2 regions of the Neobacillus sp. 114 genome follow, and region 2 is predicted to be linked to the other one. Evidence: predicted binding sites of a transcription regulator. Region 2 holds the regulator's gene; the other holds the start of a gene.
What was found. Region 2 encodes Rex, which represses fermentation and respiration genes when NADH is low (regulators of the CRP and FNR family bind a similar motif). Its sites were predicted from a motif close to TTGTGAAATATTTCACAA; they were not measured.

Region 1 (4,221 bases), 2.5 Mb from region 2:
GGAGTGGTAATCCGTTCTTTTGAATTGACAAAATCCCAGCCGAATTTTCCTTTTACACACGTAGATACACTGTTAACCGGCGCATTTTCAGATGGTTCAATTTTTAATATCTCATGATCTTTTGTCCAAACTTCAAATGAGCATCCGACGCCGCAGAACGTACAAACGGTTTTTGTTTTCTTGATGCGTGTGTCGCGCATCGCTGCTTCAACTTCAGATACGGCAAAAATGGTTTGGTAATCCGGTTCTACCGCTTTAACAAGATCAATCATTGGAGTTAGCAAGTCATCTTCTATTCCCGTCATGAATCCGGCATTGCCAAGCATCGATTTTTCCATCAAGGCATTACATGGACAAACCGTGACACACTGCCCACAGGAAACGCAGGATGATTCATTGATGCTTTTTCCGCCATCCCACAATACACGAGGCTGCTGGCTCTCCCAGTCGATCATCAATGTTTCGTTGACCTGCAGGTCCTGACAGGTTTCCACACAGCGCCCGCACAAAATACATTGGTCCGGGTCGTAGCGGTAAAATGGATGGGACATATCCACTTCATAGCCCTTGGAACGATGCGGACGTGTCTGATGCTGGACACCCATCATTTCCGCCGTATTATGGACACGACAATTGCCGTTGTTGTTGTCGCAGACCGTACAATACAATAAATGATTTTCCAAAATCCGGTCCATCGCTTCTTCCTGGGCCTTTTTCGCCACCTCGGAAGCTGTCAGGATATTCATCCCTTCCTCCATGACAGTCGAACAGGCCCGCATAATAGTGCCGTTCACTTCACACATACAGGTATCACAGCTTTGGACTGGACCAAGAATTTCTGAATAACAAACATGTGGATGCTGGATATCCTGTGAAATAAGGTAATCCAAGATTCGAGTTCCAGCCTCAATCTCACGGGCGGTTCCATTAATAAACACATTCACTTTTTCCGACAAAATAAAACCCTCCTAAACATAAAGAAAACTCGCCGACTGGTGAGCCCCTAAGGGCGAAGACAGAGGCGTAGTTGCACTTATACTTTCTTATTAGCCAAAAAACCCCCCATAAAACAGTTGCTATACCTAATTGGTATAAACCGTTTCATGGGGGGAGAATTTCTGAGCATATTTTATATACTAGCGATCATTCCCGCCATATTATCTGTGAGCAAGCAGGAAATCAAAGCAACAACTGTTACCTGATTTCAATGCATTCTTCACTAATTTTAAACATTAATACTATGAATATATCATAAATTTGTATTTTTTGCGAACTACGGCAAGTTAGATTGCTAAACGGCCTTCTTTATGTTGTTTAATGCTTGTGAAGCATTAGTCCGTAATGCCTCTTTATATACCATCCAGTAGATCAAGGCGACGAAAATTCCTCCGCCAATGGCATTGCCAATAAATACCGGTACAAAGTTACTAAAATAATCGGTCCAGCTAAGGCTGCCGGCAAAAATGGCCGCTGGAATCACGAACATATTGGCCACGACGTGCTGGAAACCGATTGCAACGAATCCCATGATAGGGAACCAAATCGCAAACATCTTTCCACCAATGTCTTCAGCACCAAATGCCATCCACACCGCCAAACAGACCAGCCAGTTACAGCCGACTGCAGAAATTAATGCTTGAACAAAGGTTTCACTTGTTTTTGCTTGGGCGATTGCCACTGTTTTTTCCAAGAATGGCCCTGTTTCTGTCAAGCCAACCACATGGCCAAAGAAGTAAGCTACAAAGATAGCACCGACAAAGTTACTGACAACAATCAGCAGCCAATTCCTCATTAGTTGTAGGGTTGTTGCCCGCTTAGCCAATACTGCCATCGGCAAGGCCATCATATTCCCCGTCAGCAGTTCACCGCCGGCAATAATGATCAGCATGAGGCCGACCGGGAACACCGAAGCGCCAAGAAATGAGCCGAATGACCCCCATTCTTTTGGCAAGTTGCCACTCACCCGTATGTCTAATAGAAAACCCAATGCGATAAACGCTCCTCCTAAGAAACCTAACAGCAGGGCATGACGAATCGGCATTACTGCTTTCTTCGCGCCCGCTTCAACTACTTTTCGGGCAATTTGATCAGGACTATGAAATGCCATTTATTTTCCTCCCTTATGTATTAAAAAAAACAAAAAGCCCACCATAAAGCGGTTTCATGCAAACAAATTCACATAAACCGTTTATGATGGGCTAATATCTAAGCATTTAAAAATACTAGTAATCCTTCCCGCCACTATAAAAATAGAATAACAGAATGAAAGTGCGACATCATGTTACATTTCATCAATGAACATTCTATTTCTTATTAACATTTTATAAGATAACATATTTCTTATTTTTTGTGAACATTTTGTGACTTTTTTTATTTCAAACTACTACTCTTCAACATATGGAATTGTCAGCGGCCCGAGCGGTAAGACAGCCACAGTCATGTTTTCTCCATATGCCTGTTTAAGTTCTTCAAGTGTTTTCTCAATATTATGTGTTGGTTTAAGCATGGCCCCTTTGACTTGTTCGTCTGTTAGCTTCGAATACACATAGACATCCGACCATACTTGAATGACCGCCTGTTTTTGCACCTGCCATTGGTCGAACATTTTAAATTCGGGATTATTGATTAGGTCAAGTAAGCCTTGCGGGCTGTCTGCGAATTCAAAGATTTTTGCATAATTTCCATGGCTTGGCAGTCCATCAGAGCATTCTGAAGCAACGATTATGGCGCCGCCTTTTTTGACAATCTTTTGTGAAGCGCTCATTCCTTTAACGGCCTGGTAAAGATTCTGATCCAGCGGGTATCCAGAATTGGAGGTAATAACCACATCAAACCGCTCGTCACAGCGGACCATCGCATGTTCCTTTACAAAGGCACATCCCTTGTCATGGGCTTCGTATAACTCTCCCGCAAATACATTTGTGATTTCTTTTTCTTTATTCAGTGTCACATTTAACATAAAATGTGGTTTACAAAGGCCATTGATTTCCCGTGTCATATCCTGGACAGGGTTATTGACCATATTTCCCCATGTTGAAAGAGGGTCGCCAATCATTCTGGCATTGTGGAAAGTCATAATCGTATCAATTCCAGCAATGCCCGGCATAATTCCCTTTGGTCCGCCAGAGAATCCTGCAAAAAAGTGGGGCTCGATAAAACCTGTTACAATACGGAAGTCAGCTTCCACATACTCTTTATTGAGATATACATCACAGCCAAATTTGCTGCGTCCGAGGTTTACCTGTGTGCTTTTGTCGTGACAGTTATTATTGATGATCCGAATATTGTCTACAACCCAGTCACCCAACATTTGCACAAATTCTTCCCTTGTCTGATCGCGGTGAGTCCCTGTTCCATTGATGACAACGAAATTCTCCAATGGGACGTGGCTCAATTCTTCAATCAATAATGGAACAAGAATATGGTTCGGGGTCGGTCTTGTAATATCACTAATAACAATGGCAACGGTATCTGTAGGCTTGACCATTTCTCTTAAAGGGGCCGTTCCAATTGGGTTTCTCAGTGCCTGTTTAATCGCTTCCCGTTCATCTTCCATCGCTGGGAGGTCTTTTGGTTCTACGACAAACGCATTGTCAGGAACTTCAATTTCAAGTCCGTTTTGGCCATATAACAGGTTTGTTTTCATGTCTATACACTCTCTTTCGCAAATGTTTTCAGTATATACTAACGTGCTTCTAGTTAATTTATTTCCGTTTAAGGAGAAAAAAACCTAATTGCCAAACCCCTGAGATCGCTCTCAGGGGTTTATGGTTGTTTTACATTGCCTTTTGTTAAACACCTTAGAGCATAACATACGCGGATCATTTATGAATCCATTTTTAAATAACGGATAGTTTTCCAGGGATTTCTTAACTTGCTCTGTTCGCTTGGAGTTTGAATTGCTCTTTTTTCTTGAGTCTATTCGCATACCATGCAGTAACAATCGGACATAAAATTGCAGTTACAATTACGCTCGCTGCTACCATGATTGTTGCAGTACCAGCAACCTCTGCATAAGCAGGATTGGCAGCAGCAACGGCTGCAGGAACACCAGCAGCATTTCCGGCAGTAGTAGCGGCTGCTAGACCAGCAATTCCATTTCCGCCTGTCAATTTGTCTACAACGAATAAAGCAGAACCTGTAATAACTACAACAGCAACACCTAATAAAATTCCGGTTAAACCGGCAGTTGCGACTTTGTTGAAATCAAGCCCGGCACCA
Region 2 (4,221 bases):
ACATTTTCCTTTCCGATTTCACTCAAATTGTCCTTCATTCCGCCTATCAAGGACATTTCCACTCCCGATTTCATTCAAATTGTCCTTGAGACCGCCTATCACGGACATTTCCACTCCCGATTTCATTCAAATTGTCCTTGAGACCGCCTATCACGGACATTTCCACTCCCGATTTCACTCAAATTGTCCTTGAGACCGCCTATCACGGACATTTCCACTCCCGATTTCACTCAAATTGTCCTTGATACCGCCTATCAAGGACATTTCCGCTCCCAATTTCACTCAAATTGTCCTTGATACCGCCTATCAAGGACATTTCCGCTCCCAATTTCACTCAAATTGTCCTTGATACCGCCTATCAAGGACATTTCCGCTCCCAATTTCACTCAAATTGTCCTTGATACCGCCTATCAATCACGGACATTTCCCTTCCCAATTTCACTCAAATGTCCTTGATGCCTTCAATAAAGTTTCGCCCCGCTCCATTAATTGACCCCTGTTAGAGCTATCAGCTGTAAGCTTTAAAGAATGAAGCGCAGAATAAGTCCCATTCGGCAGCTGCTCGCGGTAGATTTGCTTTTGCAGCAGATTACGCGGCCACTCCCACTGTTCGTTTACGACCACATCGCGGAAGATACGCGGCAGCGACGAAAATTCCTCCATGACGCCATGAACAGCAAACACGGAGATAGCCTTCCGTAAAATTTCTGCCCCCTCATTTGTAGCACATATTTTCTGCAGCAAGACAAGTTCACGCAGATTAAATAATTTTTCCTAACTTCAATTGGATGGTCCAATATAATTCCTGGATTAAGCGGCTTATCCAGCTGCAAGAATGCCCCCGCCGTCGTTCGCTCTGCGGCATGCTGGATCCGTTTCAACTTGCTTGCTGTGAGTGGATAGTCTTTTACCTTCTTCCCAATAATACTTCGGAAATCGCTGTACAAGTTTGCCTCTCGAGATGCCCGCAGCATAAACCCAGCACAGGCATCCCAATTTCCAACCGCGACAGGTCAATACAATTCCGACTGCAACTGCAATCCCCTTATCCTTTGGACTAGCGTCAAATGTAAGCAGAAAAACAAAAAAGAGTCTGAAAAATTCAGACCCCTATCTTTATTGGTGCGCCTTTCTATAACGGTATTGGTTCCACTGATAATGAATAAAGCATCCGATGCAAAAACCTAGGATTGCCACAAAGGCCGCCGCCGCGACAAGAATTGTGAACACATAGCCAACACCATTCCATCCCAGCAGGAATCCTACAAATCCAATTCCCAAACACGATACGGCAATTTTTTGATTAAATTGCTGCTGCTCCCAATCCTCAGGGATATAAGCCTTTGGGTCCTTTCTTAAAAACAGTTTTGCTATTTGCATAATCGGATTAAACCCGAATAAAAGACCAGACAAACCGGCAACTAACGGCACTAACAAAAACCATTCCTGTCCGGATAACCATGTTAACACAACACTTAAAACAATTGTCCACTGGTTTGTTTTCACGAGCGGCCGTGGGATTGAACGAACTGTTTCTGACATTTTAATCCCCATCTTTCCTATTGGATTACGATACTTATTTGTATATTTATTTTACTTACTTTAACTCCCTTTGTATAGTTATCTGTTTAGGAAAAATGTTTCCAAACGAAAAATGGGCTTCTCACCTATTTTGGCGAGAAGCCCATTTATTATTTATTCTTCGACTTCGTCGTTTGGATAATGCTTTAAAAAGTAAACAAGTGACTGCAGCTCCACCGCCAGGTCAATATGATGCACGCGGATCGATGAAGGTACATTCAGTCTTGCTGGAGTAAAGTTTAAAATTCCTTTTACGTTCGTTTTCACAAGTTTATCTGTGATCTGCTGAGCAACCGGAGCCGGCACCGTCAAAATCGCTACCGAAATATTTTCCTCGATCAAATACTGTTCTATATCGTCCATCGAATAAACTGGAACATCGCCTATCGAATCGCCAATTTTTCCAGGGTCCACATCGAAGGCGCAAGCGATTTTTGTGTTATTATTTTTTAAAAAATTGTAGTGTAAAAAGGCTGTGCCAAGATTACCCACCCCGATTAACGCTACCTTTGTTAATTCATCTTGATCAAGAGTTTTCCGGAAAAACGATAACAAGTAGTTTACATTATAGCCGTACCCCTTTTTCCCAAGGGCTCCGAAATAAGAGAAATCCCTGCGAATCGTGGCCGAGTCCACCTTTACAGCTTCACTCAATTCTGCAGATGACACCCTCTGCTTGCCAGAAGAATGAAGGTTTTGTAAAAATCGATAATATAAGGGCAGACGCTTTGCTGTTGCCTGTGGTATTTTCATCGTTTCATTGGACATATTTCTCCCACCCTTCAATTTTAATGGATATATTAGATATTCCTTCTAAAATCACCGTTTTTGCCGCCGGTTTTTTCTAACAGAAAGGTTGGTCCGATCACCATCCCTTTATCAACTGCCTTACACATATCATAGACGGTCAGGGCACAAACAGAGGCGGCTGTTAGCGCTTCCATCTCAACTCCGGTACTGCCTTTGGTTTTCACTAATGCAGCAATATGCAGTATATATTGTTCCTGCCCGGCCTGTTCCCACGAAAAACTAATATTGATACCTGTTAATGGGATCGGGTGGCACATTGGAATGATATCCCATGTTTTTTTCGCCGCCATTACCGCAGCAACCTGGGCCACTGCTAAGACATCGCCCTTTTTCATTTCGTAGTTTGTGATTTTTTCATAAATTTCAGTGCTTACTGTTATGCTAGACTGGGCAAGTGCCGTGCGTGCCGTTTCCGGCTTATCGCTGACATCGACCATCTTGGCCCGGCCTTCTTCATTAAAATGAGTAAATTCAGCCATAAAAAAATCCTCCTACAAAAAATAATACAATATTTTTATGTCCATGTGTGTGAAACTTTGAACTATCGGTATATTTTTTTATAATTCCATTAAAAATTTCACTTCATTGCCGACATTCGGGTAATACGGTACACTAGTCATAAGGTAATAGAGGTGAAAAAAATGATTTTATTACAGGTTAACCAACTACAAAAATATTATGGTGCTGAACTTATTTTATCGAATATAAAACTGGAATTACAAACCCGTGACCGTGTTGCCCTTGTCGGACGCAATGGAGCGGGGAAATCAACGTTATTGAAAATCATCGCCGGCGAAATGGGCTATGACGGCGGCGAAATCATCAAACCAAAGGATGTTACCGTTGGTTATTTGGCACAAAATACGGGTTTGGAGTCCAATTTGTCCATTTGGGAGGAAATGCTGACGGTTTTTGAGAACCTGCAGGCGATGGAAAAAACGCTACGGAAGCTGGAGGAGCAAATGGCCGATCCTGCTGTTTTCGGGGACCCAGGAAAATACGAACGGGTATTAAAGGAATATGATGAATTGCAAATAAAGTTTAAAGAGCAAGGCGGCTATCAATATGAAGCCGATATCCGCTCTGTATTGCATGGGTTAAATTTTTCTGATACTACATTAATGATTTCAAGTCTAAGCGGCGGACAAAAGACACGGCTTGCGCTAGGCAAACTGCTGCTGACAAGACCTGATATTTTAATTTTGGACGAGCCAACCAACCATTTGGATATCGAAACCCTTTCCTGGCTGGAGCAATATCTGCAGGGCTACGATGGCGCGATTTTAATTGTTTCGCATGACCGCTATTTTTTGGATAAAGTGGTTACAGAGGTGTATGAACTATCACGCCGTCTGATTCAGCGATTTACCGGTAATTATAGCTCTTATCTTGAGCAGAAAGCTGCCAATTATGAACGCGACATGAAGCTTTATGAAAAGCAGCAGGAGGAAATTGCCGCCTTAAAGGATTTCATCCAGCGCAACATCGCACGGGCCACTACTACTAAGAGGGCGCAAAGCCGGCGGAAGAAACTTGAAAAAATGGAAATCATGGACCGGCCATCAGGGGATGAAAAATCCGCTTCCTTCTCATTTGAAATTGAGCGCCAAAGCGGCAATGATGTACTGACTGTTGATTCACTTGCTGTCGGCTATGATGGCGAGATGGTTTCCGAGGATATTTCCTTTCGTGTCTATAAAGGCGACAGTATTGCCCTTGTCGGCCCTAACGGAATCGGGAAGTCGACCCTTTTAAAAACAATTATTAAAAAGCTTCCCGCTTTGGCTGGAACTATTCAATACGGAACCAATTTGTCCATCGGGTATTACG

Region 1: a site for Rex is predicted at 2,164-2,181, ahead of QNN06_RS20260 (formate/nitrite transporter family protein). Genes of this name have one in related genera too.

What each region holds. Positions count from the first base shown of each region.
Region 1 is NZ_CP126144.1:4,177,710-4,181,930, forward strand. It holds gene fdhF (formate dehydrogenase subunit alpha) at 1-956, opposite strand, end outside; gene QNN06_RS20260 (formate/nitrite transporter family protein) at 1,292-2,107, opposite strand; gene larA (nickel-dependent lactate racemase) at 2,384-3,646, opposite strand; gene QNN06_RS20270 (2-keto-3-deoxygluconate permease) at 3,870-4,221, opposite strand, start outside.
Region 2 is NZ_CP126144.1:254,841-259,061, reverse strand. It holds gene QNN06_RS01415 (hypothetical protein) at 439-684, opposite strand; gene QNN06_RS01410 (DUF4395 domain-containing protein) at 1,117-1,542, opposite strand; gene QNN06_RS01405 (redox-sensing transcriptional repressor Rex) at 1,696-2,349, opposite strand; gene moaC (cyclic pyranopterin monophosphate synthase MoaC) at 2,382-2,870, opposite strand; gene QNN06_RS01395 (ABC-F family ATP-binding cassette domain-containing protein) at 3,033-4,221, shown strand, end outside.